2 linked regions of the Roseisolibacter agri genome follow. The protein of the gene in region 2 interacts with the protein of the main gene of each other region in a pairwise test. Links are inferred from orthologs where the notes say so. Each region holds a gene or a part of one and is shown on either strand. Other genes may lie near its edges. The genes, in order: rosag_RS12985 and ccsA.

Evidence for each region.
Region 1: the proteins of ccsA (region 2) and rosag_RS12985 interact in binary tests that used the Escherichia coli proteins (3 or more experiments, as listed by UniProt). The link is inferred for Roseisolibacter agri from one-to-one orthologs.

What each region holds. Positions count from the first base shown.
Region 1 is NZ_BRXS01000004.1:192,586-206,653, reverse strand. Bases 11,091-14,009 are described here. They hold rosag_RS12985 (cytochrome c maturation protein CcmE), read right to left. Parts: upstream 12,841-14,009; coding sequence 12,340-12,840; downstream 11,091-12,339. Other genes in these bases: rosag_RS12975 (uracil-DNA glycosylase), read right to left, coding at 13,401-14,009; rosag_RS12980 (YfiM family lipoprotein), read right to left, coding at 13,000-13,401; rosag_RS12990 (heme lyase CcmF/NrfE family subunit), read right to left, coding at 11,091-12,336. Also shown: rosag_RS13030 (protein kinase domain-containing protein), read left to right, coding at 1-1,370; rosag_RS13025 (hypothetical protein), read left to right, coding at 1,457-3,367; rosag_RS13020 (ScyD/ScyE family protein), read left to right, coding at 3,454-4,569; excinuclease ABC subunit UvrA, read right to left, coding at 4,654-7,545; divalent-cation tolerance protein CutA, read left to right, coding at 7,701-8,042; rosag_RS13005 (PEP-CTERM sorting domain-containing protein), read left to right, coding at 8,175-8,960; rosag_RS13000 (zinc ribbon domain-containing protein), read right to left, coding at 9,042-9,566; rosag_RS12995 (cytochrome c-type biogenesis protein), read right to left, coding at 9,563-10,246; more of rosag_RS12990, read right to left, coding at 10,261-11,090; more of rosag_RS12975, read right to left, coding at 14,010-14,068. UniProt on the Escherichia coli protein: Heme chaperone required for the biogenesis of c-type cytochromes. Transiently binds heme delivered by CcmC and transfers the heme to apo-cytochromes in a process facilitated by CcmF and CcmH.
Region 2 is NZ_BRXS01000001.1:1,050,169-1,064,167, reverse strand. The notes cover bases 3,631-6,480. They hold ccsA (cytochrome c biogenesis protein CcsA), read right to left. Parts: upstream 5,516-6,480; coding sequence 4,745-5,515; downstream 3,631-4,744. Other genes in these bases: ccmA (heme ABC exporter ATP-binding protein CcmA), read right to left, coding at 6,237-6,480; rosag_RS04410 (heme exporter protein CcmB), read right to left, coding at 5,536-6,240; rosag_RS04420 (hypothetical protein), read right to left, coding at 4,611-4,745; rosag_RS04425 (hypothetical protein), read left to right, coding at 3,902-4,438; rosag_RS04430 (HD domain-containing protein), read left to right, coding at 3,631-3,772. In the rest of the region: fabF (beta-ketoacyl-ACP synthase II), read left to right, coding at 1-965; rosag_RS04445 (MIP/aquaporin family protein), read left to right, coding at 1,010-1,744; rosag_RS04440 (DUF1707 domain-containing protein), read left to right, coding at 1,829-2,509; rosag_RS04435 (inorganic diphosphatase), read right to left, coding at 2,529-3,104; more of rosag_RS04430, read left to right, coding at 3,158-3,630; more of ccmA, read right to left, coding at 6,481-6,917; rosag_RS04400 (amidohydrolase), read left to right, coding at 7,143-8,750; rosag_RS04395 (MFS transporter), read right to left, coding at 8,779-10,377; acs (acetate--CoA ligase), read left to right, coding at 10,561-12,540; rosag_RS04385 (hypothetical protein), read left to right, coding at 12,713-13,123; rosag_RS04380 (DsbA family protein), read right to left, coding at 13,518-13,999. UniProt on the Escherichia coli protein: Required for the export of heme to the periplasm for the biogenesis of c-type cytochromes.

The sequences.
Region 1 (14,068 bases), on a different replicon or contig from region 2:
TGTCGCGCAACGGCGTGGCGGCGTTCCGCGGCGCGACGGCGGCGCCCGACTCGGTCGCCGCGGCGCTGAAGGCGGGCACGCTGGTCCTCGGCGCCGTCGAGTCGCGCGGTGGATCGCTGCGCGTGACCGTGCGGCTGGTGGACGGCGCGAGCGGCGCGGACACCAAGCGCGCGAGCTTCACGGTGCCGGCGGCGCGCGCGCTCGCGGCGCGCGACAGCCTGGTGGAGCAGGTCGCGCGCTTCCTGCGCTCGCGCGTGGGCGAGGAGGTGCGCGTGCGCGCCGTGCAGCGCGGCACCGCCGACGAGGGCGCGTGGACGATGGCGCTGCAGGCCGAGCGGCTGGCGAAGCGCGGAACGGAGCTCTCGCGCGGCGGCGACACCGTGGGCGCGACGGCGGCGTACCTGCGCGCGGACTCGCTCCTGGCGAACGCCGCGACGCGCGACGCAGCGTGGCCCGAGCCCGTGGTGCAGCGCGGCCAGACGGCGCTGCGGCTGTCGCGCCTCGGCAGCGCGGTCGCGGCCGTGCGCTGGACCGACGCCGGGCTTCGGCTGGCCGACGAGGCGCTCGCGCTCGACGCGCGGCACCCCGCCGCGCTCGCGCTGCGCGGCCAGCTCCGGCTCGAACGGTGGGCGCGGCATCTGGAGCCCGACGCGCGCGCCGCGCGCGCGCTGCTCACCGATGCGGAGCGCGACCTGAAGCAGGCGACGGAGCTCGACCCGCACGACGCGGCGGCGTGGAGCGCGCTGGCCAGCGTCTACTACCAGAAGCCGAACCTCATCGAGGCGACGCTGGCCGCGCGCCGCGCCTACGAGGAGGACGCCTACCTCGCGGACGCGGACCGCATCCTCTGGCGCCTGTACACGACGGCGTACGACGGCGAGAGCTTCGTGGACGCGGCGCACTGGTGCGACGAGGGGCGTCGGCGGTTCCCGGACAGCCACCTGTTCGTGCGCTGCCAGCTGTGGCTGTTCACGACGGACGCGCGCACGCCCGACGCCGCGGCGGCGTGGCGGCTGCGCGCCGACCTGCAGCGCCTGACGCCCGAGGGCCAGTGGAGCTACGTCGGGCGCGAGGCGCAGATGCTGGTGGGTGCGGCGATCGGCCGCGCAGGGCTGCGCGACAGCGCCGACCGCGTGCTGCGGGCCGCGCGCGCCGACGCGCACGTCGATCCGGACCGCGAGCTGCTCACCGTCGAGGCGTTCGTGCGCGACCTGCTGGGCGAGCGCGACGTTGCGCTCGATCTGCTGAAGCAGTACCTGCTGGCGCACCCCGAGCACCGCGGCGGCTTCGCGTCGCCGCAGGGCTCGTGGTGGTGGCGCGGCATGCGCGCCGACCCGCGCTTCACCGCGCTGGTCGGCGCTGCTCGATAGCGCGCCACCGACGTCGGGGCGCGGCACGCTCGGAGCGCACGGCGGACACCCTGTCCGCCGCGAACCTCGTAGCGCGGAGAGACCTCGTGTCCCGACCCTCGTCCCAGCGGATCGCCGCCGCCTTCGTCCTCCTGCTGGCCGCCGCGTGCGGCGACCAGCCGCGCACCACCACTCCGCCGCGTGACGCGACGACGCTCGGCCCACCTCGTCGGCTCACCGCCGCGGACGTCCAGCCCGCATGCGCGGCCAGCGACTACGCGACGGCCGTCGCGCAGGTGGAGGCGCTGTTCGCGAGCCGGGTGCAGTCGGCGGCGAAGCGGCTCCTCGCGGACATCCGGGCCGTCTGCACGACGACCACGCCCGCCCCGGACGTTCCCGCCGAGCGCACGCGCCGGCTGATGAACTACGTCGTCGCGGTGGAGGACTACCGCGCGCGCGGCTTCGTCGTACCGAGCGCCGCCAACCGGGTGCGGAGCAAGGCGCTGCACGCGCATCTCGTGACGGTGTTCCGGTACACCGGCTATCTGCTGCCCTACCTCGGTCGCACGCTCGCGACGGGCATCTACGCGAGCGACGTGTTCGAGCGCCAGGGCTTCTTCGGCGTCTGCGACGCGAGCGGGTGCGAGCTGATGGCGTCCGATCGCACCAGCGGGATCAAGATCTACCCGAACGCGCTGCCGCCGCGGACCGGGGATGATTCCCGGTACGTCGTCTCGGGATTCCCCGCCAACTGCGAACCCTTCGGCGCGGCGAACGCGCAGGACGTGCTGGGCCAGTGCGTCGAGATCTCGGTGGACCCCAAGGCCGGATCGTCGTTCCAGTTCGCGGCGACTGGCGGCCCACGAGCGCTCGTGCAGGTGTGCATCGCGGATGACGACGTGCTCGCCGACCAGGTCGAGTACCTGACGGACTCCGTGTCGCTCACCATCCCCGGACCGCCGCCGAGCACCATCGTCACGCGCCGTGGCAAGCTCGCACAGCTCTCGGGCGCGCAGACGTTCGCGAAGCAGCGTCGCATGCCGCGCTACGGTGCCGACGTCTACGGCCCGAATGGGTTCTTCATGGCGGACTGCGACAAGGCGCTGACGGCGCCGATCGACAGCTACGAGACGAGCGTCGGTGCGGCCTCCGGCAACTGGTTCACGCGCCTGGCGCAGGCGGCACGGCGCGCCTTCACCGTGCCGGTCGCGTACGCCGGCCATGGTGGCCTCGGCACGCTGCCCGGGTTCGCCGAAGAGATCTCGCTGTTCGGCCCCACCGATCCGTACGCCTTCCAGGCCACCTTCGAGGACGACGTGATCGGGTCGGCGCCCGACACCCCCGATCGGAACCGCGGCAGCTGGTTCCCGACGCAGCAGTCACCCGGCGAGATCACGGTCCAGCAGGGCATCGCGAACTTCGGAGCGACGAACAAGGTGGTGGTGATCAACCAGGCAGGCGGCGCGGCTGGCGGGCGTGTGGGTCTCTCGCTGCTGGGCAACCTGTTCGTCTACGGTGGCACGAGCGGCGCCACGCCCCTCTCGTCGGTGGGCACGTACCGGGTCCGGTGGACGTCGGCGATCACCAGCCCCCGTGCGTTCAAGGTCAACTTCGACCTCTACTCCGCGTCGTCGACCGGCGTGCTCGCGGACACGCTCGTGCGCGTGCGGTTCGCGAACGGCGTCAACGCATTCTCCGGTCCCATCCAGTTCGGCGTCCCGGTCGACCAGAACGACCTTCCGCTCACGACCGCGACCTGGACCCGGAACGTGAAGCAGCGCTTCGAGCTGGTCATCGACCTGGACGGGGACGGCTCGAGCAGCAGCACCACCGGCACCGCGACGCTCCGCCTCTGGAACGGCAGCGCATGGACCGCCATCGGCACGGCGACCTTCCCCCGGTCGGGCGCGCTGTACCGCGTCGGGTGGGCGCTGACGGGCATCGACGCGCAGATCGTGGCCAGCGACGACTGGGAGGTCCTGCGGCTGGACGAGTCGGGCGATCTGGTGGTGCCGTGATCCGACGCCGGACGGCTGCAGGACGGTCGCACGTGCGCCGCGGGGGTCGCGGCGCACGGCAGGTCCACCTCGACCCGGACCATCCGATGCGCATTCCGCTCCCTCCCCTGCTCGCAACCGCCCTGCTGCTCGCCGCCTGCCAGGATCCCGCCGCGCGCGTGGCCGCTCCGCGTCCCGATGCGCTGCGCGCCGCGAAGGCGCCGCCCGCGCCCGGGCGGACCGTGTGGATGGACCACCTGGATGCGCCGCGCGGGCTGGCGTTCGCGCCCGATGGCGCGCTGTACGTGACGGAGGCCGGCAACACGACGGTGACGTCGACGTGCACGCCGCTGCCCCGCGGGCGGTACTGCTACAGCGGCACCGGGGCGATCAGCCGGCGGGGGCGTGGTGGCCAGGAGCGCGTCGTGAGCGGCCTGCCATCGTACTACAACGCCGACATGCAGGACATCACCGGCCCGCAGCACCTCGACTTCCAGGGCATGGGCAGCCTGTACTTCACCATCGGCTGGGGCGGCCCGCCGCTGGGACGCCTGGGCCTCGCGCCGTTCGGCGCGGCATTCGGGACGCTCAACGTCCTGCGCCCGAGCGGCGCCTGGACGCGCGTGGCGGACATCGCCGCCTTCGAGCAGGACCACAATCCGGACGGCGAGGTGTTCGACTCCAACCCGTACGGTCTGCTCGCCGAAGGCGGCGGGCAGTACGTGACCGACGCCGGCGGCAACGACCTGCTCCACGTCGACATGCAGGGCGACGTGTTGCTCGTCGCCGTGTTCCCGCGCGTCCCCGCGCCGCCGACGTTCGGCGGGTCCACGCAGGCGGTGCCGACCGAGGTCGTGCGCGGCCCCGACGGCGCGCTGTACGTGAGCACGCTCAGCGGCGCCCCGTTCACCACCGGTACGGCGATCGTCTACCGCGTCACGGAGGACGGCACACGCACGGTGTTCGCGCCGGGCTTCAAGACCATCACCGACCTCGCCTTCGGCCCGGACGGCAGCCTGTACGTGCTGCAGTTCGCGACGGGCGACCCGTTCTTCGCCGGACCCGGCAAGCTGTGGCGCGTCGCGCGCGACGGCACGCGCACCACCGTCGCGGAGAACCTCCCCGCCGCGACGGCGATCGCCATCGGCGACGACGGCGCGTTCTACGTCGCGATCAACGGGAACGTCGCCGGCCGCGGACAGGTGCTGCGCATCGTGCCCTGAGCTTCCGACGCCACCGCATGCACGAGGGGCCCGCATCGCGCGATGCGGGCCCCTCGTGCGTCACGCGCGACAGCCGCTGCGGCGTCAGCCCGCCTTGCGCTTGCGCAGCGCCGGCAGCAGCGGCCGCAGGTAGTGGCCCGTGTGGCTGGCGTCGATCTGGGCGACCGTCTCGGGCGTGCCCGCGGCGACGATCTGTCCGCCGCGCGTGCCGCCCTCGGGCCCGAGGTCGATCACCCAGTCCGCCGTCTTGATGACGTCCAGCGAGTGCTCGATCACGAGCACCGTGTTTCCGCGGTCGACCAGGCGGTGCAGGACGTCGAGCAGCAGGCGCACGTCCTCGAAGTGCAGGCCCGTAGTGGGCTCGTCGAGGATGTAGAGCGTGCGGCCCGTGTCGCGCTTCGACAGCTCGGTCGCCAGCTTCACGCGCTGCGCCTCGCCGCCCGAGAGCGTCGTCGCGCTCTGCCCCAGGTGGATGTAGCCGAGCCCCACGTCGCGCAGCGTCTCGAGCTTCTGCGCGATGCGCGGCTGGTTCTCGAAGATCCCGCACGCGTCCTCGACGGTCAGGTCGAGCACGTCGGCGATGGAGAGCCCGCGGAAGCGCACCTCCAGCGTCTCGCGGTTGAAGCGCTTCCCCTTGCAGACGTCGCACGGCACGAAGACGTCGGGGAGGAAGTGCATCTCGATCTTCACCAGGCCGTCGCCCTGGCACGCCTCGCAGCGCCCGCCCTTCACGTTGAACGAGAAGCGCCCCGGCCCGTAGCCGCGGATCTTCGCCTCGGGCATCTCGGCGAACAGCTCGCGGATGGGCGTGAACAGCCCGGTGTACGTCGCCGGGTTGGAGCGCGGCGTGCGGCCGATCGGGCTCTGGTCGATGTCGATGACCTTGTCGATGTGCTCCAGCCCGACGATCCGGTCGTGCACGCCCGGGATCGTGCGCGCGCGGTAGAAGTGCCGCGCCAGCGCGCGATGCAGGATGTCCTCGACGAGCGTGGACTTCCCGGAGCCGGACACGCCGGTCACCGACACGAAGCAGCCGAGCGGGATCTCGAAGTCGACGCCACGCAGGTTGTGCTCGCGCGCGTTCTCGACGCGGATCACGCGCTGCGCGTCGCGCGGGCGGCGCTCCGGCCGCACCGGGATCTCGCGCTTCCCGTTCAGGTACTGCGCGGTCACCGACTTCGGGTTGCGCAGCACCTCCTTCACGGTGCCGGCCGCGATCACCTCGCCGCCGTGCTTCCCCGCCCCGGGCCCGAGGTCGATCAGGTGGTCCGCCTCGCGCATCGTCTCCTCGTCGTGCTCGACGACGATGACGGTGTTGCCGAGGTCGCGCAGCTGCTTCAGCGTCGCCAGCAGGCGCCCGTTGTCGCGCTGGTGCAGCCCGATCGACGGCTCGTCGAGGATGTACAGCACGCCCACCAGCCGCGACCCGATCTGCGTCGCCAGTCGGATGCGCTGCGCCTCGCCGCCCGACAGCGACTCGGCCGAGCGGTTGAGCGTCAGGTAGTCGAGCCCCACGTCGACGAGGAACGAGAGGCGCTCGCGCACCTCCTTGAGGATCGGGCCCGCGATCTCGGGGTCGAGCCCCGGCCGCCCGTCGCCGCGCACCGGCACCGACGCGAAGAAGTCGCGCGCGGCCGAGATCGACTGCTCGACGACCTCGCCGATGTTGAAGCCGTTCACGGTGACCGCGAGCGACTCGGGCTTCAGGCGGCGCCCCGCGCACGAGGAGCACGGCGTCGCCACCATGTACTCCTCCAGCTCCATGCGGATCGCGTCGCTCGAGGTCTCCTCGTAGCGGCGCTGCACGTTGCGGAGGATGCCCTCCCACTGCACCTCGGTCGTCGTCGCGGCCTTCGCGGCCGTGCGTCCCTTCGCCGCCGTCTTGCGCGCGGGTGCGGGCGCGTCGCCCGCGCCGTGCAGCAGCGCGTGCTGCACGCGCGCGGGCAGCTTCCCCCACTCGGTGTTGAGGTTGAAGTCGAGCGCCTTCGCGAGCCCCGGCAGGATCACCTTCTTCAGGTAGCCGTCCGGCTCACCCCACGGCAGCACCACGCCCTCGAGGATGCTGATGCTCGGATCGCCGAGGACCAGCTGCGCGCTGACTTCCTTGCGCGTGCCCAGGCCGCCGCACGACGGGCAGGCGCCGAACGGGGAGTTGAACGAGAACTGCCGCGGCTCCAGCTCCGGCAGCGAGATGCCGCACACCGGGCAGCCGTAGCGCTCCGAGAACAGGTGCACGTCGGGCTGCGCGCCCTCGGCCGAATACTCGACGACCTCCACGAGCCCGTCGGCGAGCCGCAGCGCGGTCTCGAGCGAGTCGGTCAGGCGGCCGCGATCCTCGGCGCGCACCACCAGGCGGTCGACGACGACCGAGATGCTGTGGTTCTGGCGCTTGTTGAGCTTCGGCGGATCGGCGAGCTCGATCAGCTCCCCGTCGACGACGGCGCGCACGAAGCCCTGCTTGCGCGCGCCCTCGAACAGCTCGCGGAACTCGCCCTTGCGGCCCTGCACGAGCGGCGCGCGGATCTCGAGCCGCGTCCCCTCCTCCCACGTCAGCACCGTCTCGGCGATCTGGACGGGGCTCTGGCGCTGCACGGCGCGCCCGCAGTTGGGGCAGTGCGGCGTACCGGCGCGCGCGTACAGCAGGCGCAGGTAGTCGTAGATCTCGGTGACCGTGCCGACCGTCGAGCGCGGGTTGTTGCCCGTGTTCTTCTGCTCGATCGAGATCGCCGGCGAGAGCCCCTCGATGACGTCGACGTCGGGCTTCTCCATCAGCCCGAGGAACTGGCGCGCGTAGGCCGAGAGCGACTCCACGTAGCGCCGCTGCCCCTCGGCGTAGATGGTGTCGAAGGCGAGCGACGACTTCCCGGAGCCCGACAAGCCCGTGATGACGGTGAGCTTGTCGCGCGGGATGGTGACGTCGACGTTCTTGAGGTTGTGCGCGCGCGCGCCGCGCACGATCAGGGCTTCTTCTGCCATAACCTGCGTAAGCTCACCGCCCGGCGGGCTCCAGACAAGCGGCGGGATCGGGGAATCTTCGGGCGGCCGCGAGAAGTGCCCGTAGCGATGGATCGGCCCACCGGCGAGGTTGCCGACGAGCGCGTGCCCGCAGGCTTCCCGTCCCCGCCGCCGCCATGCCCGACGCCACCGTCGTGGTCCTCACGACCCTCGCCTCCGAGGAGGAGGCGGTCCCGTTCGTCCGGACCCTGCTCGACCTGCGGCTGATCGCCTGCGGGACGATCCTCCCGCCGGCGCGGTCGTTCTACCGGTGGGAGGGGAAGATGGCCGACGAGCGTGAGGTCGTCGTGCTGCTGAAGACGCGGCGCGAGCGGCTCGACGGGCTCAAGGAGGCGTTCGACCGCCTGCACCCGTACGACACGCCCGAGCTGCTGGCGCTCCCGGTGCACGCGGGGCTGCCACGCTACCTCGGCTGGATCGCGGCGGAGGCGACGGGCGAGAACGCCGGCGCGAGCTGAGTGGACGGCTCGCCCGCAGTCAGGGTGTGGTGCGTGCGCCACGTTGCACCTTCGATGAACGATGTGTAACGTGGCGCCGCGACCGACCCCGGCGCCCTCAGGCCGGGACCGTCTACCCACGCCACCCGTCCCATGTCGAGATCGTCCGCCGTGCTCCGGAGCGCCGCCCTCGCCCTCGGTGCGATCACGCTCCTGAGCGCGCGCGATGCCGCCGCCCAGTTCACCGGCATCGCCACCAACGGAAGCGCCGCCGTCCTGGACGGCGGCAGCACGCTCCAGCTGACGCCGAACCTGGGCAGTCAGGCCGGCTCCGCCTTCTTCACGACGCCGCTCGCGCTCGACGCCGGCACCGCCTTCACGGCGGGCTTCCGCGTGTCGCTCCAGGGCACGCCGACCCAGGCGGACGGCATCGCGCTCGTCCTGCAGAGCGACCCGCGCGGGACGGCCGCGCTGGGCGCTGGCGGCGGTGCGATCGGCTACTCCAGCTCGGGCGCGATCACGCCGAGCGTCGCCCTGACCCTCCAGACGTACTTCAACAACGATCTCGCGATCGGCACCAACGGCCAGATCGGCAACATCGCGAGCACGCAGATGGGCAACCTCGGCAGCCGGTCGAGCAACATCTTCGACGTCGTGCTGAGCTATGGCGGTGGCGTGCTGACCGCGACGGCCATCAACGCCGTCGACGCGGCCGAGAGCTACACGGTGAGCGGCAACGTGAACCTGGCCAGCGTGCTCGGCCCGCAGGCGTACGTCGGGTTCACCGGCGGAACCGGAGCCAACGCCGCCGACCAGCGCATCCTGAGCTACGGCTTCAGCGTCACGCAGGCCACCGTGCCGGAGCCGGCGACGGTCGCGCTGCTTGGCGTCGGCCTCGTGGGCATGGCCGGGATCGCGGCGCGGCGGCGACGCGCCTGAGCTGCGCGCGGATCGCGTCGTGAGAAGGGGCCGGCCCGCGATCGCGAGCCGGCCCCTTCCTCGTTCACGGTGCGACGGTCGTCAGGCGGCCAGCGCCGTCCCGCAGTCGCCGCAGAAGCGCTGACCGGGCTCGTCGCACGACGCACCACATCCCGGGCAGCGCCCGCCCAGGAAGCGTCCACACTCCGAGCAGAAGCGGGCATCGGCCTCGGGGCGGGCGCCGTGCTCGGGGCAGCGGGCCGCGCGCGCGCGGAAGTCGCGCAGCGCCGCCTCCACCGCGTCCTCGGCGCCCGCGGGGAGCGTCGCCACCGCGGCGGCGGCGTCACGGGCGCGCATCTCCGACAGGGCCTCGCGTGTGTACGTGGCGCGCAGCGCGGCGTAGTCCGCGTCGGAGAGCTTGCCGGTGGCGCGGTCGAACTCGATCTCGCGGAGCGCCTCGATCGCACCGGCCTGCGCGGCATCGGCGCGCGGCGGCGCGGGCGGCCGCGGCGGCTCGGCCACCATGTCGCCCAGCAGCGGCCGCAGCACGACCGCCGCGGCGCCCAGCGCGAGCGCGGTGCCGAGGCCCAGCGCGAGCGCGCCGTCGGGAATCGCGAGCAGCATCATCGCGCGTCCCCGCGCACCGCGGCCTCAAGGCGCGCCAGCTCGTCGGCGCTGGCGTCGATGCCGATGGGCGACGCGCCGTTGCTGGCCGTGGCGCTCGCGAGCCGCGCGTCGTGCGCCGCCTGCACCACCGCCGCGCGGCGGCCCCACTTCCGGATCAGTGCCGCGACCACCACCGCGCCCGTGCCAAGCGCCGCGAAGGGCATCGCGTAGCCCGCGAGGTTGAAGCCCTCGCGCTTGGGCGCCATCAGCACCTGCTGCCCGTACGTGTCGGTGAACGCGGCGATGATCTCGTCGGCCGAGTAGCCGCCCTCCACGAGCGACAGCACGTCGCGATGCATCGCGGGCGACACCTGGCAGCTGAAGTCCGTCGTGCGGCACGTGTACACGTCGAGCGTGCAGCCGCACTGGCACTTGATCTGGTGCTCCAGCGCGTCGCGCGCGGCGTCGTCGACGACCGGCGTCGCGCCCGGCTTGGGCGGACGGCGCACCGTCTTCGCCGCGCCCTGGTCCATCGCGACGTTCGACGCGGCCGACTGCTGCGTCTGCGGCTGCGCCTCCTGCTGCGCGATCGCCGTCGCGGCGGCGGTGACCGTCGCCGTCGCCCAGCCCGCGCCGAGCGCGGCGAGGAAGCGGCGGCGCGACAGCGCGTAGCCGCCGATCACGTAGTGCGGCGCTGCCATCGGGTGTTGGCTACTCATCGCGCGCCCACCGGCTCGGGCGGCGCGCCGGCGGCGGCCGGCTGCAGCACCGCCACGTAGCCGCTCTCGCGGCGCGCGGTGCGACGCTCGGCCTGCGGCCACATGACGATCAGCCCACCCACGCCCATGACGATGCCGCCGAACCAGACCCACCAGACGAGCGGGTTGAAGGCAATGCGGACCTCGGCCTTGTCGGTACCCGTGACGCCCGCGAGCACGACGTAGACGTCCTGCTTCCCGCCCTCGAGGATGCCGACCTCGGTGGACGGCTCGAAGGTGGGCTGGTCGCGGCTGTCGACGTGCTGGCGCTTCTCCGACGTGATGATCCCGACCCGCATCCCGTCGCGCGTGGCGTCGAGGCCGACCGCGGTCACGTAGCGGTTCAGTGCCTTGTACGACGAGACGCCCTGGCTCGTGAAGGTCCAGCGGTGGCCCCACGGATCCGTGGCCGCGTACGACTGGCCGCTGGTGAGCGTGACGTCGAACTCCTTCTTGAACGCCATCCCGGCGAAGGCGGCGAACATCGTCACCATGCCGAAGTGCACCACGTAGCCGCCGTAGCGCCGGCGGTTGCGCGCGATCAGGCGCGTCAGCGCGGCGGCCGCGTGCTCGCCGTGCATCGCCATGCGGGCGCGCGTCCCCTTCCAGAACTCCTGCCCGATGGTGCCGAAGACGAAGCCCGCCAGCGTGTAGCAGACCACCGCGTAGAAGTCGCGCATCCCGAGCGCCACGAGCGCGGCGCCCGTCGCGAGACCGACCGCGACCGGGACGGTGAACTGGCGGCGGAGGTTCTGCACGGACGCGCGGCGCCACGCGATGAGCGGCCCGATGCCTGTCAGCGCCAGCAGCAGGAGCCCGAGCGGGACGTTGACCGTGTTGAAGAAGGGCGGGCCGACCGTGATCTTCTCGCCCTTCACCCACTCGCTGAGGATCGGGAAGAGCGTCCCCCAGAGCACGGAGAACGAGATCCCGACGAGCACCAGGTTGTTGTAGAGGAAGGCGGCCTCGCGGCTCACCATGCTCTCCAGCTCGGCCTTCGACGAGAGGTCCTTGAGGCGCGTCGCGATCAGGTACGCGGTCACCGCGACGCTGAGCGCGAGGAAGCCCGCGAACCAGTTGCCGACCGGCGACTGCGCGAACGAGTGCACGCTCTGGATGATGCCCGAGCGCGTGATGAACGTGCCGAAGATCGACAGGAGGAAGGTCGTCGCCACCAGCACGACGTTCCACTTGCGGAGCATCCCCCGCTTCTCCTGGATCATGATCGAGTGCAGGAACGCCGTGCCCGTGAGCCACGGGAGCAGCGACGCGTTCTCGACCGGATCCCACGCCCAGTAGCCGCCCCAGCCCAGCTCGACGTACGCCCACCACATGCCGAGCGTGATGCCGATGGTGAGGAAGAACCAGGAGATGAGCGACCAGCGGCGCACCGGCACCAGCCACTCGGCGTCCAGCTTGCGCGTCACCAGCGCGGCGATCGCGTAGGCGAACGGCACGACGGTGGCGACGTAGCCGAGGTAGAGCATCGGCGGATGGATCGCCATGCCCGGGTTCTGCAGCTGCGGGTTCATCCCGCGCCCGTCGGCCGGCGTCCAGTCGAGGCGCTCGTACGGATTGGCGCCGAAGCACATCGTCGCCAGGAAGAAGAGCGTGACGACGCTCAGCGTCCCGGTGACGTACGGCAGGAAGGCGCGCGTGCGCTCGCCGCGCCCGCTGGCCACCGCGGCCGCCGCGTAGCCGGCGAGGATCAGCGTCCAGAACAGCAGCGAGCCCGCCTGCCCCGCCCAGAAGGCGGTGAACGTGTAGATCTTCGGCAGGTTCGCGCTCGTGTAGCTGGCGACGAACTTGATCGAGAAGTCGTGCGTGAACAGCGCGGTCCACAGCCCGATGGACGCCAGCACGACGAAGCCGAACGTCGCGTACAGCGCGCGCTCGCCCGAGTGCACGAGGTCCGCGCGCGCGTCGCGGGCGCCGGCGAACGACACGGTGGCGCTCCAGGCGGCCATCAGCATGGCCACCCAGAGCGACAGCTCACCGACGAGGATCAGCCCCGAGGAGATCGAGTCACCCACGGGTCACGTCTGTGGCGAGGGAGCGGCGGTCTTCGGGACGCCGTCGGGGTGCTTGCCCTTGTACTGCCGGTACTCCTTGTAGCCGGGCGCGTCCTTGTCGGGCGCGTTCTCGTACCGCGACGCGCACTTCGCGAGCAGCGTCGTCGCGCGGAACGTTCCGTCGGGGCCGAGGCGCCCCTCGACCACGACCTCGACGCCGTCCGTGAACGTGTCGGGCGCGATGCCGCGGTACACGACCGGATACGTCCTCGTCGAGTCGAGCAGGTCGGCCATCACGAACGTCAGCGAGCGCCCGCTGGGGTCGCGCACGATCGTGCCCGGCACCGCGCGGGCGCCGACCTTCACGCCCTGGTCGCGGAACGACGGGTCCTTCGCCACCTTCGCCTGCAGCTCGGTCGGCGTGAGGAAGTACTGGCCCGTGTCCTCGATGGAGCTCGCCATCAGATAGCTGGCGCTGCCCAGGACGAGGGCACCGCCGATCAGGAACTTGTTGCGCGCTTTCATGACCTGAGACCCCCGTCCGTCGGCCGCGGGCGGCCGATAACGAGTGTTGAGGGGCCGGCCCCGAACGCGGCGCCGGTCGTGCCCCGACAATATAGAGCGTTCCCGAGGGCGTCGGGCATGATGCCCACGTCAGCGTTCGTCAGCGTTCGTCGGCGATCGTCAGCGCCCGCTGCGCGCCACCAGGACGCCCCAGAGGGTGCCGCCGAGCGCGTCCCACGCCAGGTCGCGCGCGCTGAAGCGGCCGCCGCGCCGCCGGTCGTGCACCTCCTTCCCGACCGAGACGACCGCTGTGGCGATCGACGCCGCGACCAGAGCGGGCCGTCCCTCGACGCCGGCGGCCGTCGCGACGCCGAACGCGGTGCCCTGCACCATCCCGGCGAGCACGAAGTGCTTCGCCTTGTCGCTGCCGAGCCACGGGTCCGGCGCGCCAGACGGTGCCGGCGCGGGCGGCGACACCACCGCAGCGACGCGCGCGGAGTCGGTCGGCGGCTGGGCGATTCCCACGGACGCGATGCCGGCCACGCCCACCGCGAGCATCGCGATCCGCGCGACCGAACTCATCAGGCCGCCACGCCGGCCGGCGCCTGCATCGGCGCGTTCGCGACGAGGCCGAGCGCGCGGAACGCGTCGCCCAGGTGCAGCAGGGCGCGGTCGAGCAGCGCACGGTGGGCGGGGGCGTTCAGCCAGCCGCTGGCGCCCGATGGGTGCGGCAGCGGCAGCACCCGCGTCGGGATGCCGTCGACCTCCACGTCGTGGACCTCGCCCACGACCGCCGACAGCGCCTCGCCGCCGAGGAACCGGTCGATCGCCAGCCGGCCGATGGGCACCACCAGCGCCGGCCGCACGATGGCCAGCTCGCCCGCCAGCCACGGGGCACACGCCGCTCGCTCGGCCGGCGACGGCACGCGGTCGCCGCGGCCGCCGGGGTGCGGTCCGGGATAGCAGCGCGTGACGGCGGCGATGTAGAGCGCGCGGCGCGCCTCCTCTTCCGGCAGTCCGGCCGAGGCGATCCACCGGAAGAGCGTCCGCCCCGAGCGTCCGATGAACGGGCGCCCGCCGCCGGCCTCGCTCGGCCCCGGCGCCTGCCCGACCAGCATCACGCGCGGCGCGACGGCGTGCGAGAGCACGGGGCGGGCACCGAGCGGAAGCGTGGCGGTGCAGCGCCGGCAGGCGGACAGGGCGTCGCGGTGCGCGTCGAGCGCGGCGGGGAGCTGGGCGGAGAGGATCG
Region 2 (13,999 bases):
ACGCCGAGGACCGCGAGCGCGTGGGCGCGATGATGGGCACCGCGCTGGGCGGCGTCGGCTACGCGGAGACGCAGATCCACGACTTCCTGAAGTACGGCGCGAAGGGGCTCAACCCGCTGCTCGCGCTCACCGTCTTCGGTGGGGCGGCCAGCTGCAACATCGCCATCGAGCTGGGCGTCATGGGCCCCAACGCCACGAACGCGATGAGCTGCGCGTCGGGCACGATCGCCATCGGCGAGGGCTTCCGGCAGATCCGCGACGGCTACGCCGACGTGATGATCGCGGGCGGCTCCGAGGCGCCGCTGCACCCGCTCTGCTTCGGCGCGTTCGCCGTCATCCGCGCGATGAGCACGCGCAACGACGACCCGGGCACCGCGTCGCGCCCCTTCGACCGCGACCGCGACGGCTTCGTGATGGGCGAGGGCGGCGCGGTGCTGGTGCTCGAGGAGCGCGAGCGCGCGCTGGCCCGCGGCGCGCGCGTGTACGCCGAGGTGTCGGGCTTCGGGATGACGAACGACGCGCACCACATGACCGCGCCGCGCCCCGACGGCCGGCAGGCGGCGCGCGCCATCCGCCTCGCGCTGGCCGACGCGCACCTGGCGCCGCACGAGGTGCAGTACGTCAACGCGCACGGCAGCTCGACGCCGCTCAACGACCCCACCGAGACCGTGGCGATCAAGCAGGTGTTCGAGGAGCACGCGCCGCGGCTGGCGGTCAGCAGCACCAAGGGCTACTACGGCCACGCCCTCGGCGCCTCGGGCGCGTTCGAGGCGGCGATCACGGCGCTGGCGCTCGCGCGCGACTGGCTGCCGCCCACCATCAACCTCGCGGAGCCCGACGCCGGCTGCGACCTCGATTACGTTCCGCGCACGGGGCGCACGGAGCGGGTGGACGTCGCGCTCTCGAACAGCTTCGGCTTCGGCGGGATCAACGCCAGCCTCGTGATGCAGCGCGCGGACGGCTAGCGGGTCGCCGCGCGGCGACGCCACCCTCAACGGAGGACGCGCGGATGCGCGATGCGCTGCGGCACTTCTTCGCGGAGTTCATCGGGATCTTCGCCCTCGTGTACGTCGGCGGGGGCGCGATGATGATGGCCCAGCAGGGCGCGGGCAACCTGCTCACCGTCGCGCTGGCCCACGGCATCGTCTACGCGGTGCTGGTGACGGCGACGCTGCGGATCTCGGGGCACTTCAATCCCGCGGTCACGATCGGCTTCCTCGTCACGCGGCGCATCCAGCCGATGATGGCCGCGCTCTACGTGGTCGCGCAGCTCGTCGGCGCGATGGCGGCGGCGTACCTGCTCAAGGCGACCTTCCCCGACGACATCTTCGCCGCGGCGCGCGGGACGACGTCGTCCATCGCGCTCGCCATCGACGGCGGGCAGGCGTTCCTGATCGAGGCGATCGCGACCTTCCTCCTCGTCTTCGCCGTCTTCGGCACCGCGGTCGACCCCCAGGCGCCCAAGCTCGGCGGGCTGGCGATCGGGCTGATCGTGATCGCCGACATGCTGGCGTTCGCGCCGCTCACCGGCGCCTCGCTCAACCCGGCGCGCACCTTCGGACCGGCCGTCGCGAGCGCGATCTACGAGGGGCAGGTCGTCTACTGGACGGGCCCGATCGTCGGCGGCGTGATCGCGGCGGTGCTCTACGACCAGCTCTTCCTCCCGCGGGCCCCCGAGGCGCCGGGGAGTGGCGCGGTCCAGCCGCAGCCGGGCCGGGGGGCGCGCCGCGACCACGCGGTCTGAGCGCGACCCGAGCGGCCGCCGGGGCCACCGAATTCGAGGAGGCGCGGGCGACACTCCCGCGCCCCCTCGTGCGTAGGACGCCCCATGAGCGACGCCCTCACCCCGACCGCCCCCCTGCCGCCGGCTCCGGTCGCGCTGGCCGACGCCCGCGAGCGCGCCATCCGGCTGCTGACCGACCGCTACGCGGACGACACGCTCTCGACCGGCGAGTTCGAGATGCGGCTCGACCGGCTCTACGGCACGCTGACGCCCGCCGCGGCCGAGGCGCTGGTGGCCGACCTGGGCGCGCCGCGCGCGGCAGCGATGGCACGGACGGCCCCCGTGTCCGCGGCGCTCCCGTTCCAGGCGGCGCCGGCCCGTGCCGAGCGGCTGTCGTGCATCTTCGGGCAGCGCACGATGGGCGGCAGCTGGACGCCGGGCGCCCGCGCCGAGGCGCTGGCCGTCTTCTCCGAGGTCACCTTCGACCTGCGGACCGCGGTGCTCCGCGACGGCGTCGAGCTCGAGATCGAGGCCTACTTCTCGACCGTGCGCGTGCTGCTGCCGCCCGACGCGGTGCTGGACGTCAACGTCGGCCCGGTGATGGGGAGCGTCACGGACGACACGACGCCGGCGCGCGGCATGGGCCCGGTCGTCCGCCTGCGCGGATCGGCGGCGTTCGCGGAGGTGACGATCCGCCGCGCGTCGCCGGACCTGCCTCCCGGCGCGCCGTTCAAGCTGGCGTGGCGGGAGGCGAAGCGGGCGGCGCGACGCGCGCGCGCCCGCTAGGCGTCGCTCCGAACGTCGGTCAGCGCGCGAGCACGGGCGCGGCCGCGTCGGGCGCGGGTCCGCGCACGCCGTACTTGGCCTCGTAGCGCGCGATCGACTCCTCGATCAGGCGCATCGCCGAGTCGCTCTTCTCCCAGCCGAGGATCTCGACGCGCTTCCCTTCGAGGTCCTTGTAGATGTGGAAGAAGTGCTCGACCTCCTTCAGGTAGTGCCCCGGGAGGTCGGCGATGTCGAAGTACTCCTGGTGATGCGGGTCGTGCATCGGCACCGCCAGGATCTTGTCGTCCGGCTCGCCCTTGTCGAGCATGCGCAGCACGCCGACAGGGCGCGCGTCGATGTGGCAGCCGGGGAACGTGGGCTCCTGGATGCGCACCAGGATGTCCATCGGGTCCCCGTCCTCGTGCAGCGTGCGCGGGATGAAGCCGTAGTCGCCGGGATAGTGCACCGCCGAGTAGAGCACGCGGTCGAGGCGGAGCAGCCCCGAGTCCTTGCACAGCTCGTACTTGTTGCGGCTCTTCGCCGGGATCTCGATGATCGCCGTGACCTGGTCGGGCGGATGGATGCCGGGCGGCAGGTCGTGCCATGGGTTCAGCATCCGCGCAATCTAGTGATGCCGGGCGGCGGACTGCAGGCGCCGTATCTTCCGGCATGCTCACCTCCCGCCTCGCACAGGATCCCGCGCTGGCGCCGCTGGTGCCGCGCCTCGCCTTCGCGCTCGAGATCGACCGGCTGAAGGGCGTCGAGCGGCGCACCTGGCTCGCCGACGGCTCGCGCCGCGAGAACTCGGCCGAGCACTCGTGGCACATCGCGACGCTGGCGCTCGTGCTGGCGGACCTCGCGCCGCCGGGGACCGACGTCGATCGCGTGGTGCGGATGCTCCTCGTCCACGACCTGGTCGAGATCGACGCCGGCGACACCTTCGCGTTCGACGCCGTCGGGCTCACCGACCGCGACGCCCGCGAGCGGCTGGCGGCCGACCGGCTCTACGCGCTGATCCCCGGTGGCGAGCGGCTGCGCGCGCTCTGGGAGGAGTTCGACGCGGGCGAGACGCCCGACGCGCGCTACGCCAACGCGCTCGACCGCCTGGCGCCGCTGCTGCTGAACCTGGCGACGGAGGGCGGCACCTGGCGCGAGCACGGCGTGCAGCGCTCCGCCGTGCGACGCCGCATGGCGCCGATCGCGAGCGGGCTCGCGGCCATCTGGCCCGCGGTGCAGGCCGCCATCGACGACGCGGTGGACGCGGGCTGGGTCGGGCCCGACTGACCGCGCCTCGTCACGCCCAGGTCAGCGTCCCGTGAGCGCGATTCCACGGCGATGACGCGCAACCGTTCCGGGGGGTCCTGCTGTCTGATGGACAGCAGCGTTGTCCGTCGCCCTTCCGGAGCCGTCCGCATGCGCCTCGCCCGCCGCTGCACCCTGGCCCTCGCCCTCGTCGCCACCACCGCCTCGCTCCTCGGCGCGCAGCCCAGCGTCCTCCCGATCGAGGAGGCGGAGGAGGCCGCGGCGTGGATGATGGTCCCCCGGCTGCCGATGCACCTGGCCACCGAGACGCTCGTCAGCCGCGACGGCGCCGCCGCGCTCCTGCTGACCGGCGACGCGGTGGTGGCGCAGCTCACCGACGACGGGGTCGCCCGCGAGACGTATGCGGCGCCCGCCCGCCAGCCGCGCGTCGCGCGCCTGGTCGCGAGCTTCCTGGCCAACTTCCGCCGCGCCGCGCCCGACCGCGCGGTGCGCTGCGACCTGCGCCGGGTCGCCGACGTGCAGGTGGATGCGGCCGGCCACGTGCTCCTCACCGGCCACGACGGCACGCGCATCAACGTCACGGGCGCGCACGGCCGGCACGACCGGTTCGACCCGGTGGCCGCGCGCGCGTTCGCGGCGCGGGTCCGCGCGGCGGCGGAGATGCGGCGCGCGACTGGCGGGACCTGAATGGCGAACGGTATTGGCAGGGATAAGATCGGATAAGGTCTGATAACGACGCATGGCTCCGCGTGGTGGCGAGGAATCGCGCACCACGCGGAGCCATCCGTCGTTATCAGATCTGGTCAGACTTTCATCCTTGCTGCCGTTGCCGTTCGGGTCCGGCGCGCAAGTTCCTGCCTCAGCGATCCGTGCCGCGCTCCAGCGCCCGCCGCACCCGCGCCCGCCGCCGCATCAGCAGCAGCGCGTAGCCCAGGTACACGGCGCCCACGACGACGTACGCCGCGTGGAAGTAGCCCGCGTTGTCCGGCGGCATCAGCCCTCCTCCCCGCGCAGCGCCAGCAGCTCGCGCTCCACGCCGTAGCGCACGCGCGCGCGCAGCAGTGCGACGAACAGCAGCGTAGTCGCGCCGAAGCCCAGCAGCAGCGTCGTCAGCATCTCGGGCGGCAGCGAGGGCGCGCTCGGCTTCAGCACGATCGCGCGCGGATGCATGGTGCGGAACAGCACCACGCTCAGGTGGATGAACGGCACCAGCAGCACCGCCAGCAGGCCGAGCACCGCGGAGAAGCGCGCGCGCTGCTGCCGGTCTTCCAGCGCGCCGCGCATCACGAGGTAGCCGAGCACCACGAACCAGAGGAAGAGCGTCAGCGTGAGGCGCGCGTCCCACGTCCACCAGGTGCCCCACACCGGCTTGCCCCACAGCGGCCCGGTGAGCAGCACGACGCTCAGGAAGACCAGGCTCACCTCCGCCGCCGCCTCGGCCACGCGGTCCACGCGCTCGTCGCGCAGCCAGAGGTAGACCGCGCTGCACAGCGCGACCACCGGCAGCCCGAGATAGAGGCCCACCACCGCGGCCGGCACGTGCACGTAGAAGATCTTCTGCGCCGGCCCCTGCATCGCCTCGACCGGCGTGAACCAGATCGCGCGCACCAGCACCGCGAGCACGGCCAGCAGCGCGCCGACCAGCAGCAGGTCGGGACCGCCCTTCGGCAGCGTCAGCGCATCGGATGGTACGCCGCGCGACGCGGGCGCGCCGGGGCGATGGGGATCGGCGGCGTGGGGCGCCGCGAGGGAGGGATTCGTCATAGGGGTCCGCGCGCCCGGGCTCAGTCCTCGAGCGTGTACGGGAAGGCCAGGGTGCAGGCCACGACGAAGATCATGTCGAACGCCCCCAGCATTTTCAACAGCCCGGCCATCTCGGCCACGGGACGGCCGGCCAGCAGGCGCGCCGTCGCCATCGCCGCCGGCGTCACCACCGGCACGAAGAACGGCAGCGCGAGCATCGGCAGCAGCAGCTCGGCCAGGCGCGTGTTCACGGTCATCGCGCTGAACAGCGTGCCCACCGCGACCAGCCCCACCGCGGCCATCGCCGCGACCGTGAGGATGCCCGCGAGCACGCCGCCGCCCACCGGCAGGTCGTAGAAGAGCGCGACCGCGGGGATCGCGATCCCCTGCACGCCCGCGACGAACAGCAGGTTCGCGAGCGCCTTGCCCAGGAAGAGCGCCTCGCGGCTCACCGGCGCGGCGAGCAGCCCGTCCATCGCGCGGTCCGCCTGCTCCACGCCGAACGAGCGATGCAGGCCGAGCAGCCCGCTGAACACGAAGATCACCCAGAGCACGCCGGGCGCGAGGTCGATCGCCGCGACCGCCGTCGGGTCCCACGAGAAGCGGAAGATCACGACCGCGAGCAGCGCGAACACCAGTGCCGCGAGGAACGCGCTGCGCGTGCGGAACTCGATGACGAGATCCTTGCGGGCGACGAGCCACGCGGTGGCCAGGACGCCGGGCGGCGAAAACGACGTCGCGCTCATCCCGCCGTCACCAGCGCGCGGTACTCGGCCGCGAACGCGGCGTCGTCCACTGCGGCGCGCGGGCGCTCCAGCACCAGCCGGCCGGCCTGCATCACGGCGACGTGCGTGCCGAGCGCGAGGCCCTCGGTGAGGTTGTGCGTCACCAGCACCAGCGCGGCGCCGTGCGCCTTGAGCGTCGTCAGCGCGTCCGTCAGCGCCCGCGCGCCCGCCTCGTCGAGCCCCGTGAACGGCTCGTCCAGCAGCACCACGCGCGGCTCGTGCACCATCGCGCGCGCGATCGAGACGCGCTGCTGCAGCCCGCGGCTCAGGCGCCGCACCGGCGTGTCCGCGCGGTCGAGGACGCGCATGCGCGCCAGCGCCTCGCGCGCCGCGCCCTCGGGGTCGGGCAGGCCGTACAGCCGCGCCGCGAACGCCACGTTCTCCTGCGCGGTCAACGCGGCGTAGAGCATCGCGTGGTGGCTGATGAGCCCCACGCGCGCGCGCACCTCGGGATCGCGCGCGATCGGCTGGCCGCCCACGCGCGCCTCGCCCGCGCTCGGCGAGAGCAGCCCGGCGAGCATCCGCAGCAGCGTCGTCTTCCCCGCCCCATTGGGGCCGAAGAGCGCCAGGCAGTCGCCGCCCGCGATCGCCAGGGTGACGCCGTCCACCGCGCGGCGCGGGCCGAAGGCACGACGCAGCGCGACCGCCTCGAGGGCGGGCGCGAGGACCGGATCCGAGGCGGCGGCGTGGTGCGGAGGGGAGGCGGCCGCGGTCAGCGGACGCCCCGGAGCGAGGCGCGGGACGACACGCCCGAATGCTAGCGCCGGCCGGGAGGCGCCGGCACCCGCAGTTGCCGCCGGCGGCCTTGACGGTCACGAGCACGCGGCCCAGTCTCGCCGCTCTCTCACAGCCCCCGTCTGCCCATGTCGCTGCGCCGCCTCGTCGCGCTCTGCTCGGCCCTCGTCCCCGCCCTCCTGGGCGCCCAGGCGTCGCCGCCGCCCGACCTCGTCCTGACCGGGGGCCGGATCTTCACGGCCGACTCCACGCGGCCGTGGGCGGAGGCGGTCGCCATCCGCGGCGAGCGGATCGTCGCCGTCGGGACGACGGCGGAGGTGCGCCGGATGGCCGGCCGCGCCACGCGCGAGATCGCGCTCGGCGGGCGCGTGGTCATCCCCGGCATCAACGACACGCACACGCACCTCGGCGTCGCCTTCGACGCGTCGTTCTCGACCGCCGACACGTCGCTCGCCGGTCCCGCCCTGCCGGAGGTGCTCGACTCGGTGCGCGCGGTGGCCGCGCGCACGCCCCCCGGCACGTGGATCCGCGGCGCCATCGGCACGCGCATGCTGGGCGACTCCACCGCCCGACGCGCGGCGCTGGATGCGGCGGCGCCGCGGCATCCGGTGCTCCTGCGCGCGCCTTGGGGGCACGGGATGCTCGTGAACTCCGCCGCCCTGCGCGCCGCGGGCATCGCCGACCGCGCCGCGGATCCGCTGGGCGGCACGTACGAGCGCGACGCCTCGGGGCGGCTCACGGGCTCCCTGGGCGAGTACGCGGGGTGGGCGGTGTTCCGGCGCGCGAACGCGTCGCTCCCGGACGCCGACGTCGTGCGCGCGCTGCGCCGCGAGGCCGAGCAGCGCCTGGGCTGGGGCGTGACGAGCGTGCAGGACATGGCGGATGCGTTCGCGCCGGCGCAGACGCTGCGCGTCCTGCGCGCCGCGCGGCTGCCGCAGCGCGTGCGGGTCGTGCGCTGGCCGATGGCCGGTGCGGGCGGGCGCCACGTCGCGGAATGGCGCGCGGTGAACGCGACGCCCGCGCCGCGCGTCCGCGTCTCCGGGGTGAAGTACGTGCTCGACGGCACGCCGATCGAGCAGGGCGCGCTCAATCGCACGCCGTACCCGGGCCGACCGGGATGGTACGGGCGCCTCAACTTCCCGCTCGACACGGTGCGCGCCATCCTGCGCGACGCGCTGCGCGGCGGCGACCAGACGATGCTGCACGTCGTCGGCGACAGCAGCCTCGCGCTCGTGCTGTCGGAGATGGAGCGGATGGCGCCCGACTCCGAGTGGCGCCGCCGGCGGCTGCGCCTCGAGCACGCGAGCCGGCTCGGCGGCGACTTCGTCCCGCGCGCCGCGCGGTTGGGGATCGTCGTCGCGCAGCCGCGCACGAGCGCCTCGCTGCGCAGCTGGCGCGCCGCCGGGATCGTGACCGGCTACGGCTCCGACGGGCTGCCCAACCCGTTCGTCGACATGCTCGTCGCCGTCACGGCGCCGGCACGCCCGGGCGAGGCCGTCTCGCGCGAGGAGGCGGTGACGATCCTGACGCGCGGCTCCGCGTACGCGGAGGGGATGGAGCGCGAGAAGGGGACCCTCGCGCCCGGGATGCTCGCCGACCTCGCCGTGCTGTCGCAGGACGTGTTCACCGTGCCGCCGGCGGCGCTCCCCGCGACCACGAGCGTGCTCACCGTCGTCGGCGGGCGGATCGTGCACGATGCGCTCGCGCGAGCGGCGACGGGCGCGCCGGTGCCGTAGCACCGGCGGCGACCGCCTTCACAGGCCCTCAGATGTCGACGTCCTTCGTCTCGCGCACCAGCAGCGCGCCCACGACCACCGTGAGCGCGGCGATGACGATCGGGTACCAGAGCCCCGCGTAGATGTCGCCCGTGGCCGCGACGATCGCGAACGCCGTCGTGGGCAGGAAGCCGCCGAACCAGCCGTTGCCGATGTGGTATGGCAGCGACATCGACGTGTAGCGGATGCGCGTGGGGAAGAGCTCCACCAGCATCGCCGCGATCGGGCCGTAGACCATCGTCACGAACAGCACGAGGACGAACAGCACCGCGACCACCATCGCGTGGTTGATGCGCGCGGGGTCGGCCGCGGCGGGATAGCCGGCGCTCGCGAGCGCGCCGCCGAGCGTGCGCTCGAACGTCGGCCCCTGCGCCGCCGCGTCGCTCGCGCTCGCGTCGTAGGCGGGGATCGCCGTCGTGCCCACGCGCACCTGCGCCGTGGTGCCCGCCGGCGCGGCGACGTTCGCGTACGGGACGCCGGCCTTCACCAGCGCGGCCTTCGCCACGTCGCAGCTCGACGTGAACCTGCTCGTCCCGACGGGATTGAACTGGAAGGTGCACTCGGCGGGATCGGCGACGACGGTCACCGGCGCCGCCGCCTGCGCGTGCTCCAGCGCGGGGTTCGCGTAGTGCGTGAGCGCGCGGAAGAGCGGGAAGTACGTCAGCGCCGCGAGCGCGCAGCCGGCGAGGATCACCGGCTTGCGCCCGATGCGGTCCGACAGCGCGCCCATCACGAGGAAGAACGGCGTGCCCAGGAGCAGCGCCGCGGCGACCAGGAGGTTGGCCGTCTGCGCGTCCACCTTCAGCAGCTGCGTGAGGAAGAAGAGCGCGTAGAACTGCCCCGTGTACCACACCACCGCCTGCCCCACCACGAGACCGAACAGCGCGATCAGCACGATGCGCAGGTTGGCCCAGTTGCCGAACGACTCGGCGATCGGCGCCTTCGACGTCTTCCCCTCCGCCTTCATCGCGGCGAACAGCGGCGACTCGTTCAACCGCACGCGGATCCACACCGAGACGCCGAGCAGCGCCAGCGACACGAGGAACGGGATGCGCCACCCCCACGCCTCGAACGCCGCGGTGCCGAGCGCCACGCGGCAGGCCAGGATCACGAGCAGCGAGAGGAAGAGGCCGAGCGTCGCCGTCGTCTGGATCCACGCGGTGTAGAGCCCGCGCTTCCCCGGCGGCGCGTGCTCCGCCACGTACGTCGCGGCGCCGCCGTACTCGCCGCCGAGCGCGAGCCCCTGCAGCAGGCGCAGGGCGACGAGGATCACCGGCGCCAGGATGCCGATGCTCGCGTACGAGGGCAGCACGCCGACGACGAACGTCGAGAGGCCCATGATGAGGATCGTGACCAGGAACGTGTACTTCCGCCCCACCAGGTCGCCCAGCCGCCCGAACACGAGCGCGCCGAAGGGGCGCACGGCGAAGCCCGCGGCGAACGCCATCAGCGCGAAGATGAACGCCGCCGTGGGGTTCACGCCCGAGAAGAACTGCTTCGAGATGATCGCCGCCAGCGATCCGTACAGGTAGAAGTCGTACCACTCGAAGACGGTGCCGAGCGACGACGCGAAGATGACGCCGCGCACCTCGCCCGGCGCGAGCGTGCGGACGGCGGTGGGGCGATCGGGCGACGCGGACGCGGGGTGGGCCACGGGGGTCGGGCGGCAGGGTGGAGGCAGGGTGGAGACGGGACGGGGCGCGGGGTAATCTTCCGCGCGTGCGCACCGTTGCGCACCCCTCTCCCGCCCCGCAATTCGCCGCAACGCGCCATGAGCGATCTCGACGTCCTCCTCCGCGAGGAGCGCTCCTTCCCGCCCCCCGAGTCCTTCCGCCGGGACGCGCTCGTCGGCGACGACGCGCTGCACCGCGAGGGCGCGGCCGACCCCGACGCCTTCTGGGCCCGGATGGCGCGCGAGCTGACGTGGATCAAGCCGTTCACGCGCACGCTCGACTGGACGCCGCCGCACGCGCAGTGGTTCGCCGACGGCACGCTGAACGCGAGCGTCAACTGCCTCGACCGGCACGTCGAGGGGCCGCGGCGCAACAAGGCGGCGCTGATCTTCGAGGGCGAGCCGGGCGACCAGCGCACGCTGACCTACTGGGACCTCTACCGGAAGGTCAACCAGTTCGCGCTCGTGCTCGACCGGCTGGGCGTGAAGAAGGGCGACCGCGTCGCGATCTACCTGCCGATGATCCCCGAGGCGGTGATCGCGATGCTCGCGTGCGCGCGCGTGGGCGCGATCCACTCGGTCGTCTTCGGCGGGTTCAGCCCGGAGTCGCTGCGCGACCGCATCAACGACTCGCAGTGCAAGGTGCTGATCACGGCCGACGGCTCCTACCGCCGCGGCCAGGTGATCCCGCTCAAGCGCAACGCCGACAAGGCGCTCGCCGAGTGCCCGTCGATCGAGCACGTGGTCGTCGTGCAGCGGCGCGCCGGCGCGCCGGGCGACGCGGCGTTCACCGAGATCAAGGAGGGGCGCGACCACTGGTGGCACCGCCTCATGCGCGAGGCGCGCAACGCCGACGGCGGCTTCTACCGCGCGCCCGAGGAGATGAGCGCCGAGGACCTGCTCTTCGTCCTCTACACGTCGGGCACGACGGGAAAGCCGAAGGGGATCGTGCACTCGACGGGCGGCTACCTCACCGCCGCGGCGGCGACGACGAAGTACGTCTTCGACCTCAAGGAGGAGGACGTCTACTGGTGCACGGCGGACATCGGCTGGGTCACCGGGCACTCGTACATCGTGTACGGGCCGCTGGCGAACGGCGCGACCTGCGTGCTCTACGAGGGCGCGCCCGACTGGCCGGAGAAGGACCGCTTCTGGGCGATCTGCGAGCGCTACGGCGTCACCATCTTCTACACGGCGCCGACGGCGATCCGCGCGTTCATGAAGTGGGGCCCCGAGTTCCCCGCGCGCTACGACCTGTCGCGCCTGCGCCTCCTCGGCTCCGTGGGCGAGCCGATCAACCCCGAGGCGTGGATGTGGTACCACGAGCACATCGGCCACGGACGCTGCCCGATCGTGGACACGTGGTGGCAGACCGAGACGGGCGCGATCATGATCACGCCGCTGCCGGGCGCCACGGCCACCAAGCCCGGCTCCGCGACGGTCCCCTTCCCCGGTGTCTCGGCCGCGCTGCTGGACTCGGCCGGCCAGGAGATCGAGGTGGGCGGCGGCCTGCTCGCGCTCACGCGCCCGTGGCCGTCGATGCTGCGCACCATCTGGGGCGACGATCAGCGCTTCGTCGACACCTACTTCTCGAAGTGGCCGGGGCGCCCGGACCTCTACTTCGCGGGCGACGGCGCCAAGCGCGACGAGGACGGCTACTACTGGATCCTCGGGCGCGTGGACGACGTGCTGAACGTCGCCGGCCACCGCATCGGCACGATGGAGGTCGAGAGCGCGCTCGTGGACCATCCGGCGGTCGCGGAGGCCGCCGTGGTGGGCAAGGCGCACGAGCTGAAGGGCCAGGCGATCGCGGCCTTCGTCACGCTGCGGGCCGGGCACGCGCCCAGCGGCGCGCTGCGCGACGAGCTGCGCGACCACGTGGCCGAGAAGATCGGCCCGATCGCGCGACCGGACGACATCCTGTTCAGCGCCGACCTCCCGAAGACACGCTCGGGCAAGATCATGCGCCGCCTGCTGCGCGACATCGCCGAGGGGCGCGCGCTGGGCGACACGACGACGCTGGCCGACCCGGGCGTGGTGGCGTCGCTGAAGGACCAGTACGAGGCGCAGGAGAGCTGACGGCCCGTCCGTTCCTGGCCGGCTCGCGCCCCCCGGTGACCACGGTCACCGGGGGGCGTCCCTGTCTGGTACGGCTCGTGCCCCCTGACCGGCCGGCCAGTGTATCTTGACGGTGGCCCGGCCGGCGCACGTCGCCGGCTCGCGCATCGCCCGGTCGCCCACCAGTCCCCGCATGCTCGGCAAGCTCTTCCCGGAAGCGATCTTCTCCCGCAAGCTGCCGCCGGCCGCCGAGCGCCGCCTGCGGCTGGCGCAGGCCCGGGCCGAGGAGTCCATCGTCCGCGCGCACGTGGACAACGCGCTGATGTTCATGGACACGCTGGCGGAGGACCTGCCCTTCGACCGGGCGATCGACACCTACATCCGCGTGATGGGGATCCCCGAGCCGCTGGCGAGCACGGTGGCCACGCGCGCGCTGGTGGTGCTGGGCCAGGATCTGGTCCCCTTCCGCCGCCGGCAGCGCGGCCCGGGGACGCCCGCGACGGCTCCCGCCGCGCAGGGCGCCGAGGGCGACGGCGACGACGGCGGGAAGCCGCGGCTGCGGCTGGACGACGCGGCGGAGGCCCGGCGGCGCCGGCGCGCCTGAGCGGTCGTCCTCGCGCCAGCCCCGAAGGGCGAACGGCATTGCAAGGATGAAGTTCGGAGAAGGTCTGATAAGAGCGGATGGCTCCGCGCGAGTGCGATGTCGGTCGCGCTCCACCGGAGCCATCCGTCGTTATCAGACCTTCTCGGACTTTCATCCTTGCTGCTGTTGTCGTTCGGGTCCGGCGCGCCGGACCTTTCTGCCATTTGGAGAGGATGCGGATGCTCCGGATCGAGACGGATGCTCCGGATCGCTCCACGTGGCGCCTACGCCCCGTGCGCCGAGAGGAGCGATCCGAGGCATCCGCTCACATCCGGAGGATCCGCACCCCTCCCAAAGGCATGAGGGGCCCCGCCGTGACGGCGAGGCCCCTCGGTCGTTCCCGGCGCCGCGAGCGTCAGGGCGCCGCGACCGGCGTGCGCCTGGCGGTGTCGCCGGCGTTGGCCGGCGTCACGGGCGCGGCGGCCGCGGTGGCGCGGGCCGAGTCCACCATCGCCTTGATGACGTCGAAGGGCTGCGCGCCCGCGACCATCTTGTCCCCGATCACGAACGATGGCGTCGAGCGGATCTGCGCCGTCTCGGCCGCCTTCGCATGCGCCGCGATGCGGTCGACGTGCTTGCGGCCGTCGTAGCACTGCTCCCACGTCGCGGCGTCCGCGCCGATCTCCTTCGCGTAGCCGGCGAAGATCGACTTCGGGTCGTCCGTCGCGAACGAGTTCCAGTCGTTCTGGCCCGCGAAGATGCGGTCGTGCATCTCCCAGAACTTCCCCTGGTCGTCCGCGCAGGCGGCGGCCAGCGAGGCCGCGGGGCTGTTGCGGTGCGACGCGTTCACCGGGAAGAGGTAGACGCGGTAGCGCGCCTGCCCCGTCTCGACCAGCC